Regions from separate parts of the Paenibacillus sp. LK1 genome, predicted to be linked through region 4. Evidence: a T-box and tRNA genes for the amino acid it is inferred to sense, from the RefSeq annotation. Region 4 holds a T-box; the other regions hold tRNA genes.
What was found. The T-box of region 4 lies ahead of leuS (leucine--tRNA ligase). A T-box ahead of a tRNA ligase gene usually reads a tRNA of that ligase, here a tRNA-Leu.
Positions count from the first base shown of each region.

Region 1 (3,213 bases), 180 kb from region 4:
AACAGCATGAGTAAAAGACGCAGAAGCAGAAAGAGCAAGGGCAGGCAACGATTTAAAAAACAGATATTGACGCTGGTGGCCATGTTAATGGTAGCTCTCTATGCATGGGTTGGGGGAGAATGGTCTCTGGACATACCGTCCCAATTTGGGGGAAACAAGGGGAGTGTAGATCATACTATCACATTCCCGGCAGAGCGCTATCCCGAAACGGCCAATCATATCAAGACAGCAATCAAGGCAGGACATTCGGATGTATGCACCATTGATCGCAGTGGAGCTGAAGGTAATCGGGATTTATCTCTCAAAGGTGTTCCGGTCAAGAAGGGGAAAGATCGGGATGAATGGCCTATGGCGATGTGTGCAGAAGGCGGAGCGGGTGCGGATATCCAATATATTAGTCCCAAAGATAATCGTGGTGCAGGCTCATGGGTGGGAAACCAACTAAGTACATATCCGGATGGAACTCGAGTAAAGTTTGTGGTGAAATAACGACACGCTGTGAATGTGAAAGTAATCGATACAGATATGCCCTGGGGCTTTGAAAGAGTGTGGCATACCGTAAAAGGCAAAATAAAACCAGACGTTGATGCGTCTGGTTTTATTTTATGAATGACGAAATAAACACGTCTAGTTCACGTATAAATACATGAAGTACTTGTTCTCTGTTTACAGATCAGCCGTACACAACTGCATTCCACTTAAATGATGAGAGCGGATAGTTAACAAACGAGTGACTTGTTCCACTTCGTCGAATGGAATCCACAGGCTTCCGTGGACGGTCCGTAAGGAAAGAATGGAAGCATCGGCTGTACGTTCCGGAAATCCAGTTACCGTTTGCCCACTTGTATTACGGACAATAATTTGTTGTTTGCGCCGAATGGCAATTTCTACCTCTTTTTTCATATGTCATTGCTCCTGGTTATGGAATAGTAATCCGATATGTCAATAATTTCAATGGTTAATTTGTCTTCTTTATCTAGTCTATCAGAACTAGGTATAGATTTCCAGATCAGAAATTATATTTTACATAGGTGTAAGGACTTATTACATGTTTTCCGTTTTTGAAGAAGCAGCCAGGGGTTATATAAGGGTAAAAGGAGGGGGACGCATAATGACACAATTGCTGATCGGACTTGTACGCACGGAGCACGAAGCCATTATCATGCTGAATAAATTGAAAGAGGAAGGCATAGCAGATAAATATTTGGGCGCGGTAGCCAAAGAACAGGTCAATCTCGAAATGGTAAGTGAGAAAACTGGTTTGCCGCTACCTCTGAAGGGTGCAGGAACAGATGGAGCATTAGGCGTGCTTAAAGGGGTACTGGCTGGTCTGGGCAAGCGGATGGATCAGACGATGTCTATTGGAAAAGCGGTACGCAAACTTGCAGGCAACGAGATTGGAAGTGAGACGGATGATCTGGTGCTTACCTTAACCGAAGCAGGTGTCTCCGAAGAAGATGCTAATTACTATGAAGATTGGCTGGTACAGGGGCATATCCTGGTAGTTGTGGAATGCAGCGAGGAAGAGGCAGCCCGAATTGCACCTATTCTTCTTTTTTAGTTTAATTTAAGCCTGATTTTAGGTTTCTTTAATGTTGGGGAGGTATTCTTATTTCACACCTCCCTTAATATAGATGGTTTAAAGAAAGTTCGGGACCGCAACTCGAACTTTCTAGGCACTGCTCGCTAACGCTGGCAGTGCCTGTTTCATTTTTTTTTGGATTATTTTATGTTAAGGTATTGCAAAGCTATAAATTTCATGGTAAGATATTTCTTGTCGCCAAGAAATACATACCCATGCCGGGGTGGCGGAATTGGCAGACGCACAGGACTTAAAATCCTGCGGTAGGTGACTACCGTACCGGTTCGATCCCGGTCCTCGGCATCCTAAGAAAAGATCGCATGACACTTGTTAAACAAGTTGTTCATGCGATCTTTTTTTGTTTGAAAATTTTAATTTTTATCACTTTCTGCTGTACCATTCAGTTCATAAACATTAAAAAACGATAATACATATCAGATGACGCCTATGGGGCTGCCCATTATGAATTCCCAGGATCGATGGTGTATACTATCCGTAGGCATAAATTACCTTTAACTTTGAACTTGAATAACTCAAGGTTGCATAACAAACTAAACAATTTAATGGACGGAGGACTCGACCCATGTTGAAACAGCTTAAGCCCTATAAGGTGCTACAGGAACGTAGAATCGAAGAGTTGAAGTCAGATGCGTATCTCCTGGAACATCAGAAATCCGGAGCCAAAATTGTACTCTTATCCAATCAGGATGATAATAAAGTGTTCAGTATCGGTTTCCGTACTCCTCCGGAAGACAATACAGGTGTAGCTCACATTCTAGAGCATTCCGTACTTTGTGGCTCCAAGAAATTTCCGGCTAAGGATTCCTTTGTTGAATTGCTAAAGGGTTCTCTTAATACATTTCTGAATGCGATGACATATCCAGATAAAACGATTTATCCGATTGCAAGCCGGAATGATCATGACTTCCATAACCTGATGGATATTTATCTGGATGCGGTACTCCACACAAATATTTATGATAATGAAAAAATATTTTTGCAGGAGGGTTGGAATTACAACCTGACCTCAGCTGAAGATGAGCTAACCTATAACGGCGTTGTATATAACGAGATGAAGGGTGCGTTTTCTTCCCCGGAACGGATTGTGCGCAGAGAAGTCCTGAATTCACTTTTCCCGGATACTACATATTCCTGTGAATCAGGCGGATTTCCTGATGCCATTCCCGATCTGACTTATCAAGGCTTGCTGGATTTCCACTCCAGATACTATCATCCGTCCAATAGCTTCATCTATTTGTATGGGGATATGGATATGGAAGAGAAATTGCAGTGGTTAGATGAAAACTATCTGAGTGAGTATGATCGAATTGAGATTGATTCTGCCATTCAGCTCCAGCCTGCATTCGGACAAAGAGTGGACGCAGTTAAGACATATTCTGCCGGAAGTACCGAATCAGAAGTGGATAACAGCTTTTTGACCTATAATGCGGTTATTGGAACAAGTCTGGACAAGGAATTAAACATCTCGTTTCAAATTTTGCTGTATGCACTGCTTAACGCTCCAGGAGCGGTTTTAAAGCAGGCTTTGCTGGATAAGGGCATTGCAAAAGATGTGTATGGTACGTATGATGACAGCCTGTATCAGCCCGTGTTCACCGTTGGATTGAAGA
Region 1 covers NZ_PEII01000012.1:201,138-204,350, forward strand. Annotated here, with positions in the region: gene CS562_RS24790 (NucA/NucB deoxyribonuclease domain-containing protein) at 7-489, shown strand; gene CS562_RS24795 (hypothetical protein) at 667-903, opposite strand; gene CS562_RS24800 (general stress protein) at 1,112-1,561, shown strand; tRNA gene CS562_RS24805 (tRNA-Leu) at 1,800-1,885, shown strand; gene CS562_RS24810 (insulinase family protein) at 2,166-3,213, shown strand, end outside.
Region 1: it encodes a tRNA-Leu, which carries the amino acid that the T-box ahead of leuS (leucine--tRNA ligase) is inferred to sense. The anticodon was not compared.

Region 2 (3,213 bases), on a different contig from region 4:
CCTAGATCCATCGTTTCGGCAGGGTTACCGCTGCCACCAGCCAGGTTCAGCATCTCGCCTTGAGTAAGCAGCATGAGTCGACGTCCATTGGCTAATGTAAATTGTTCGATATCCGCGGTCAGTTGTTCCGTATGCTTCGCATCCTGACGGAGACTTTCCAGATCCATCTCCCAAGAAAAATGTCCGGCATTGGCGAGGATCGTTCCATCATTCATTTGATTAAAATGTTCCTTCAGAATGGCGTTAGGACGTCCAGTGACAGTGATATACACTTGGGCAAATGCAAAAGTATCCTCCAGTCGCGCCACTCTGAATCCATCCAGTGCCGCTTCCAAGCCAGCAATCGGATCGGTTTCAACAACGACGACCTGACTGCCCAAATTCCGCAAATACCTGGCAATGCCTCGTCCACAGGTTCCATAACCTACGATGACGAAACGACGTGTGGGCAGAATCAGGTTTGTAGTACGCATAAAACCTTCAATAATGGTCTGTCCAACACCGTGTTCATTTTCCATAATTCGTTTGAGTGGGCTGTCATTAATAACAATGATCGGGAAAGGAATGTTCTCACCCGTCTCTTCACGCAGCAGATTGGCACCAGTCGTCGTCTCCTCCGTACCACCAATAAGAGAGTTAGGATCATACTGTTGAATGAGCGTGCGCGCCAGATCAGCTCCATTATCCATAAGGAGATGGGGATGGTGACGAAGTACGCTGTGGATATTTTGCAGGTGCTCATTGCGTCTGTCCGCACGTTGACCATATACCGTGATGCCTTCTTCTTGCAGAGCTGCTGCGACGGCGTCTTTGGTTGTGCCCGGGCTGCCAGTCAATACAACGTTGGCTCCACCTGCCTGGAGTGTGCGGCATAGCACAGCTGTTTTGGGCTCCACATGAATACATATACCGATGGTTAAGCCAGCAAAAGGCCGCTCTTTGGCAAACTGGGTTTTCAATTCGCCGAGTAGGGGCATATGCATTTCCGTCCAGTGAATGCTGCGTTTTCCTTCTTCAATACGTTCATGTGTTGTGTTCTTGATCGTCATGAAAAACTCCCCTTTTCTATGCAAGGTATAGCGTGTCCAGCAGGACACATGATCTGCTTAATGTCTACGATAGGGAGTTTGATGGGGTTAAAAAAGGACATATGTCCTTTTCATTGCAGCTTGGAAAAAAGGTATTGCAAACTTATTTGAGAGCATGTATACTCTTAATTACGGTAAAACAAGCAATTGCTTGACCGGGATGCTTTTCATCCATGATGAGAAGATACATATTATGCGGTCGTGGCGGAATTGGCAGACGCGCACGGTTCAGGTCCGTGTGGGCTAACCCCCGTGGAGGTTCGAGTCCTCTCGACCGCATCGAAGAAAAAAGCTCGCGAAATTGCTCTAAAAGCAATTCGCGAGCTTTTTTTGTTTTTTTATTTATTGAATATGAATTGCTGCACACATAGGCCTGCTATCGCTCCAGCAATACCAAAGAGTGCAACACTGGCCATCACCTCATATGCTTGAAAGCGAAACAAAAAGGCGATGCCGCTGCCAAATGTCGTTCCTGCGAGAAATCCGAGAGAAATTCCTATTTCTTTGGTTAATTTCATAGGTTCACCTGCTTGGGAATGTGAGTTTAGGATTTGCAAATTTTGGATACAGGAAGTAAAGTGTGATCAGGAAAATACTCACATTTTATTTCCTTTTTTCATTTTGTGGTTTTCTCCATGTAATTATGCATGATATTTCTTAAGGGAGGTTAAGAGCGAAATGAATATGAACGAGCGGATTGCCGCATGGAACGAAGAAGCGCAGAATTGTACTTGTGGGCATGATCATCGGTTGGTAGAAATGCAGGTCTATCTGGAGCATGGAGCTATTCAGCAGTTACCTGGTTATTTGTCCAAGCAAGGATACAGACATGTAACAGTTGTATATGATCGATTTACAGGTCCGGCAGCAGGACACGAGGTGGTAAAGAACATCCGAGAAGCTGGCGTTTATGTGGATGAGATATGCATGCCAGAGAACAAAGCAGGCGACGTGATCGCCGATGAGGGCGGGATTGTGCAGGTACTGCTAGGTGTGAAACAGGAAAGTCAGGCGATCATTGCTGCTGGTTCAGGGACCATTCATGACCTGGTACGATTTGTTTGCTCCAAAATGAACAAGCCTTTTCTGTCAGTGCCTACAGCAGCTTCGGTTGACGGATTTACTTCGGCAGGTGCTCCTCTTATTGTAAGCGGCGTCAAACAGACGTTCCAGGCGGTGCCGCCTGAAGCTATTTTTGCGGATATCGATATTTTGGAGCAAGCTCCCCAAGAGATGAATGCTGCCGGATTCGGAGATATGCTTGGTAAATATACATCACTGGCGGACTGGGTGGTTTCCAGGGATTTGGGTGGGGAACCGTTCTGCCCCGTTGCTTATCGCATGACGGAAGAAGCACTAACGTCCTGTGTGGAACATGTGCAAGGTATCGCTGAAGGACGGGACGATGGTGTGACTGTATTGATGGATGCGCTGATTGCTTCGGGCATTTCTATGCTAATCATCGATCATTCCCGTCCTGCATCTGGTGGAGAACATCATCTGTCTCATCGGTGGGAGATGGACCTGATGGAGGCAGGGCACAAGCCTGTTCTGCATGGAGCCAAGGTGGGAGTAGCCTGTGCACTGCTTACCGTAAAATACAAAGATCTTGCACAAAAATCCGAAGAGCCGATTTTCCGTATTTATAATAATCTGCCGGATGCTTCTCAGCTTATAGCTTGGCTTGAGCAAGTTGGGGGACCTACGACGACTGAACAACTGGGTGTATCCATGGAGATGGTGGAACATGCTTTCACCACAGCTCATTTGCTACGGGATCGTTATACGGGACTGAAATATATCAATGAGATTCTAAATGTCGGTTCGAAATAAAGAAGGAAGAAACAGTATGAACAGTGTTATCTTATACAATTAGTTGTACGTACAAATTAAGAATGATTAATGTGATGTATGAGACAGGATAGCGTCGTTGTATACAATAGAGGTATTGGTGCTTGATTGGAAAGTAATATAGCCGGATAAATTTCTGAAGAACAAGGTCATACAAGGGTTTAGAATAGATCGGATCAAACGTTATTCAAACTGAATTAAAGGATGAATTAAAGCCTACTCCCTTAAGGGACAGGCTTTTTTTATACTTCATATAAAGCGTTGGATTAAATTG
Region 2 covers NZ_PEII01000001.1:764,083-767,295, reverse strand. Annotated here, with positions in the region: gene CS562_RS03485 (adenosylhomocysteinase) at 1-1,049, opposite strand, end outside; tRNA gene CS562_RS03480 (tRNA-Leu) at 1,284-1,367, shown strand; gene CS562_RS03475 (hypothetical protein) at 1,427-1,606, opposite strand; gene CS562_RS03470 (sn-glycerol-1-phosphate dehydrogenase) at 1,767-2,921, shown strand.
Region 2: it encodes a tRNA-Leu, which carries the amino acid that the T-box ahead of leuS (leucine--tRNA ligase) is inferred to sense. The anticodon was not compared.

Region 3 (3,213 bases), on a different contig from region 4:
CTGCATCACGCCACCAGAGGGCCGCTATAGGAAATAAGCGTGAAATACTCGACCACTCCGTTAAGCCCTTACTACTGTCGTAGGCCTCAATATCCCAGTCGACCCTCCAGCCGTTTGCATACTTTTTCCAGAAGTCCACGTAATTGTGGTCAAGCGCCCAGGAAAGCTCAAACCAGATGTTATTCCTGTCTAGCGCTTTGGACCACGCCTCCACATCTCCGCGTGCATCCCGGCTCAGGTTATTGATCCCTGATCCTGGCGTCACACTGTCGAATTTGACAAAGTTGATGCCCCACTCGCCAAGAAGATCCGCAATGGAGTCAATATATTTCTGTGCGCATGGGTTGGAAAAGTCGATTTTGTAAGTGTACGAGTCCCAAGCATCCATAACAACGAGCGGCTTTACTGCAATATCCTGCATACGACATGCCCCGCCCGTTCCATACACCTCAAGATTTTTTTTATAGGCGGTGATTGATAAACCCGGAATGAGATAGATCCCGATCTTCTGTCCGTTATTATGGACATAATCGATGACCTCCTGAAATCCATTTGGATAAAGAACAGTACTCGGAATAGGACGACCGTATTCATCTTCGTCACCGTTCCAGCCAGCATCAATATTAATGTATTCATATCCATGGGCCTGCAGCTTCTCGCGCATGGCATCCGATTGCTTCTTAATACTCTCAGCCGATGTCCAGTTGCCCGCCCCGTCATATACCTGCATGCTGTAACTGCTCCAACCCATATACGGCTTCTGGGCCAGACTCTTATCTGCTGCTTGTGCCACATTACCTGTCGTTCCCATAATTCCGAACTGCACCACCGCAATCATGAATACCATGAAACACATTGCCATCCTTTTTCCGATTCGTTTCAAATTATCCCTACCCCCTCTGAATTTGGTCATTCAAATCCCTGTTGATAGCGCTTCCATACGAGAAGAGAATAGTAGATGAAGGATGCTCAGGATAGGTACATTTCGGTATTTTACGTACAATTCACCTGAAATATAGGGGCAAACCGTCGCAGAACAAACATATTTCCATTAATGGATAAATAAACAAATAAAAACTTCATCTTTGCTCAAATTAAGGGAATGGGTTGAAGACAACCAGGATGAGCAATCACTCTAATCCGTAAACAAAGAAAAAAGGTTCCTAGAGTGGCAGTAATGCCATTCTAGGAACCTTTTTCGTATTACATATGATGCGGTCGAGAGGACTCGAACCTCCACGGGGGTTAGCCCACACGGACCTGAACCGTGCGCGTCTGCCAATTCCGCCACGACCGCGTATGTTGTATCTCCGAGAAATTACATCGCGGCGACAAGAAATAATATATCATGTGCAGGTAATTAGTGTCAACAAAAAAATATTCCTTATTTAATATGTAAAGCTGTACTCATCCATCATTTCATGCAAAACAAAAAACTAAGGCCAATACAATTGATGATAAAAAACTGTCTGAATGAATTATATGTTGGAAGGCCAGTTCCGTACCAGGCCTACCCACCTCCTCTTTAAGGTTTTAGGAAGCTGGAATCCTGCATTTGAAACAGTAGTTACTTTTTTGTCATCTATCAAAACTCAACATTCGAGTTATTTCTACATAAATAGCGATAATTCCGTTAACATTGAGATGATAAGAAGTGTTCAAGAACGGTTTGACATTTTCGCATTTATGCAATATAGTTTCAAAAGGTTACAAAAACTTAATTATTCATTTGCCGAGTTTCATGTTTGAAAACGGGGGAACCATTTTGGGTGAATTATTCTTATACATAGGAAATATAGGGAACCTTCTACCGAACCCTTAGCTAACTCCGTAGGCATCGAAGGGAGAACAAAAATTTTGAAAAAGCTTATCATCTCCATTTTTGGAGCAGCAGTATTATTTACATCTGGTGCAGCAAGCACAGAGGCAAGCAGTATTAACACCGTCGTTAACAACATGACAGGCATACCTTACAAATGGGGTGGTACTACACTCGCCGGGTTTGATTGCTCTGGATTTATGAGATATATTTTCAACAAATATAGCATTGAATTACCACGCACTTCCCAGCAACAAGCTAAGGCCGGAACGCCGGTATCCAAAGCTAATCTGCGTACGGGTGACCTGGTATTCTTTAATACGATGGGCAGTGGCATTTCACATACAGGTGTATATATCGGGGGCGGACAGTTCGCTCATGCTTCAAGCAGCAAGGGTGTCAGCATCACTCAATTATCTAATCCTTACTTCAACGATCGTTACGTAACAGCACGCCGGGTAACAGGACAGTTTATGTATAACAAAATGCTGGGCAAAATATAAGTTAACACGAAAAGGCTTCGGTTATAACCGGAGCCTTTTCTTTGTCTATCTTTGTCTACATTAATATTGATTTTCTAGAGGTACACAAGGTCATCATCCGTCTTAACCAAAGCTTTTAATGTAAAGCCTTCTGTACTCTCATTGCACCCTGAGACAACGCATGGCCTCCGCCAACTGCTCCAGCCACAGCAACCGTCTCCATAATCTCTTGATCGGTCGCTCCTTTGGCACGCGCTTCTTCCACATGGTAAAACGTACATACCTCATTGTTTGCAAACAGTCCAATGCCCAGCGCAATCAGCTGTTTGGTCTTGGCATCAATCGCCCCTGCCTGAAAGCACTCTCCAGTGAACTCATGATAAGACTTCACCACAGCTGGCAGCACGTCGCTTAATTCACCAATCTGATCTTTATAGGCATGAACCTTATCATTCATCAGTGTCATGGTTACCGCACATCCTCTCGGCTGATATGTTACAAGCTCTCACTGTACCTATCTTCTCTCCCGAGAGGTGCAATTATGCCAAAACATCCATGGTAAATGAACCTAAAAACGCATGTCCTATTCTTCGAGCGGGCTCTTACGTGGTTCGCTGAACAACTGATACTGATAATTCCGATCAAGCTTAACCACACGACGATTCTGACGGCGAATGAGCACCTGCTCCCCGTCCCAGGCCACTACAATGCCTGTCACATCATTGGACTGAATCTCGTCCCGTACTACTCTTACTTTTTCACCCGATAAACGCAGTGCATCCAATTCTGCATCACTGATCATATTTATGGCGCCTACTTTCCCAAAAAAATTATTTACAAAAAGAGACCTAAATGAAAAGTCATTTAGGTCTCACGTGACTGTATTGGACTGTCATGTCATTCGAAATATGT
Region 3 covers NZ_PEII01000001.1:678,631-681,843, forward strand. Annotated here, with positions in the region: gene CS562_RS03030 (X2-like carbohydrate binding domain-containing protein) at 1-883, opposite strand, end outside; tRNA gene CS562_RS03035 (tRNA-Leu) at 1,214-1,297, opposite strand; cyclic di-AMP (ydaO/yuaA leader) riboswitch at 1,721-1,852, shown strand; gene CS562_RS03040 (C40 family peptidase) at 1,858-2,322, shown strand; gene CS562_RS03045 (carboxymuconolactone decarboxylase family protein) at 2,438-2,767, opposite strand; gene CS562_RS03050 (hypothetical protein) at 2,885-3,103, opposite strand.
Region 3: it encodes a tRNA-Leu, which carries the amino acid that the T-box ahead of leuS (leucine--tRNA ligase) is inferred to sense. The anticodon was not compared.

Region 4 (3,213 bases):
GTACCAACGGTTTGAAGAGGTTCATGTTCAGCGCGCGTATGATCCGGACTGGATGAAGCTGGAGCTCACGAAGGCCGGCTTCAGAGATGTACGTGTATATGCTGATTTTGAGTGGAAAGAGGCGGGAGAAGGCGCACAGCGTCTATTCTATGTAGCCGTGAAATAGGAGTATGATAAAGAACTGTCCTTATGATGTATAAGGGCAGTTCTTTGTCTATAAGAATGTTTTTTTATATGTAATAAAAGTTATTGCCAGTAGGGTTAAAGGAAGCCATAATAGTTGGATGGAAAACGTTTTCTAATTAGTAGAATCCTGAAAATTTAATTCCGGGTGGGGTGTAGAATGGAAAGTACATACAAAACAAGGCTGACTTCCGAACAATTAGACAGAATTGTGCAGCAGCACTTTAACACAGGTATCCAAGAATACAAAGAGATGATCGACGGCTGGGCAAACCACGCTTACTTTATCACCAAGAAAGACGGACAGAAGGTTGTACTCAAAATAGCTCCTTCTAATGGCGTTAAGCTGATGCGCTGTGAACAGCAAGTTATGGTTGCTGAGGTTGAGGCACTACGACTTGTGGCAGAACTTCAGGATGTACCCGTTCCCCGGGTATTGGCCTACGATCCATCGCTCACCCTGGTTCCGGCAGAATATTTTATTATGGAATACATGCCAGGAACGCCGTATAACAAAGTCAAAGATCAGTACAGTGCAGAAGAGCAGGAATCCATAGAGCAGCAGCTGGGTGCCCACAATCGTCGAATCAATGAAATTAAAGGAGAGAAGTTTGGTTACTTTTCCTCAAAGAAACCGCATTATACGACGTGGAGAGAAGCTTTCCTTTGCCTAATGGATGATATGCTGGGAGATAGCAGAGCAGCGGGTGTGGAATTTTCGATTCGTTATGAGGAACTGGAGCGTTTGATTCAAGAAAAATCGGATGTGCTGGATGATGTCAAAGAGCCTGTGCTTGTGCATTGGGATTTGTGGGATGGGAATGTATTGGTGGAGGCGGGGCAGATCACGGCCATTATCGATTTCGAACGTTCCCTTTGGGCAGATCCTCTGATGGAGCACTACTTCAGTCATTTTAATAATACACCGGGATTCCTCAAAGGCTATGGTAGAGCAGTTACAACAGACAGTGAACGAAAAAGAAGAAGTTTATATGATCTGTACTTTGATCTGGCGCTGAGAATCGAGTGTCCATATCGTCAATACGATAACAAGGAACATATTCAGTGGTCGATTGATAACCTAGAAGAAGGAATCAAGCGATTCCAGTCGTCTTAATGTGTATACTGATGCATGGCATTGCTTATACTCAACAGACAGTGTAATATTGACTTTAATGCTGTTTTTTTATATAATGTTTCCGATCATATCGTATACATATTTCGATGATAAGGATCAGTAGTGAGTCCTGTACATGACAGAGAGCCGGCGGTTGGTGCAAGTCGGTTGACAGTATTTCACGAACTCGCCTTGGAGAAATGCGGTGATTACACCATCTTGCAACCGACTCATTAACACTCCGGTTCAGGAATGGAAATCCGCATCGGTTAACCGCCGTTACAGGTCCAAAGGGAGTGGATGACGAAGCACGATCGTCCGCTAACTAGGGTGGTACCACGGGAATTCAACCTCTCGTCCCTAGCGCTGCAAACGCTACGGGATGCTGAGGTTTTTTTGTTGCAATAAAAGCGAATAACCAGAGGAGGAACAATAGATGAGTGAGAATCAACAGCCGAAACACGGCTATAAGCCACAAGACATGGAGAAAAGTTGGCAGCAATACTGGGATGACAACAAAACGTTTAAAACGGGTGAGGACCCGGCTAAACCGAAGTTCTATGCCTTGGATATGTTTCCATATCCATCCGGCTCAGGCCTGCACGTAGGTCACCCGGAAGGATACACGGCAACGGATATCGTATCCCGTTTCAAACGTATGCGCGGCTTCAATGTATTGCATCCAATGGGTTGGGACGCTTTCGGCCTGCCTGCTGAGCAGCATGCATTGGATACTGGTGAGCATCCACGGGATATTACATTCCGCAATATTGACAATTTCCGTCGCCAGATCAAATCACTGGGTTTCTCATATGACTGGGATCGTGAGATCAGTACAACAGACCCTGACTATTACAAATGGACGCAATGGATCTTCATCCAGTTGTACAATAAAGGCCTGGCTTATGTAGATGAAGTGCCTGTGAACTGGTGCGAAGCTTTGGGTACAGTACTGGCGAACGAAGAAGTTATCGATGGCAAGAGTGAGCGTGGTGGACATCCGGTCGTTCGTAAACCGATGCGCCAATGGGTATTGAGAATTACGGAATATGCAGAGCGTTTGCTGGAAGACCTGGAAGAGCTGGACTGGTCGGAAAGTATCAAGGATATGCAGCGCAACTGGATCGGCAAATCGACCGGGGCGGAAGTTACTTTTGCCATTGAGGGTCATGAAGAAGTCATCAAAGTGTTTACGACACGTGCAGATACTTTGTTTGGCGCAAGTTATGCTGTATTGGCACCTGAGCATGAGCTGGTGGAAGTCATTACAACTGCTGAACAGCGTGAAGCAATCAAGTCATATCAGGAACAGGCTGCTCGCAAAAGCGATCTGGAACGTACCGATTTGGCTAAAGACAAAACGGGTGTGTTCACAGGAACTTATGCAATCAATCCGGTAAATGGAGCGAAGGTGCCAATCTGGATCGCCGATTATGTTCTGGCTGGATACGGGACAGGGGCGATCATGGCCGTTCCGGGACATGACGCTCGTGACTGGGAGTTTGCAAAACAGTTTGGTCTGGACATCATCGAGGTTGTACAGGGTGGCGACGTGACACAAGAAGCGTATTCCGGAGACGGACCGCATGTGAACTCCGATTTCCTGAACGGATTGAACAACGAAGAAGCTATTGCGAAGATGATCGCCTGGTTGGAAGAGAACGGTAAGGGACAAGGCAAGGTCACCTATCGTCTGCGCGATTGGCTGTTCAGCCGTCAGCGTTACTGGGGTGAGCCAATCCCGATTCTGCATCTGGAAGACGGAACGATGAAGACGGTGCCGGAAGATCAATTGCCTTTGCTGCTGCCGGATATTGACCAGATCAAACCTTCGGGCACTGGAGAGTCACCACTGGCGAATGTTACGGAATGGGTTAACACCGTAGATCCGGAAACGGGAATGAAAGCACGTC
Region 4 covers NZ_PEII01000012.1:25,736-28,948, forward strand. Annotated here, with positions in the region: gene CS562_RS24010 (class I SAM-dependent DNA methyltransferase) at 1-166, shown strand, start outside; gene CS562_RS24015 (phosphotransferase family protein) at 344-1,300, shown strand; T-box leader at 1,399-1,665, shown strand; gene leuS (leucine--tRNA ligase) at 1,737-3,213, shown strand, end outside.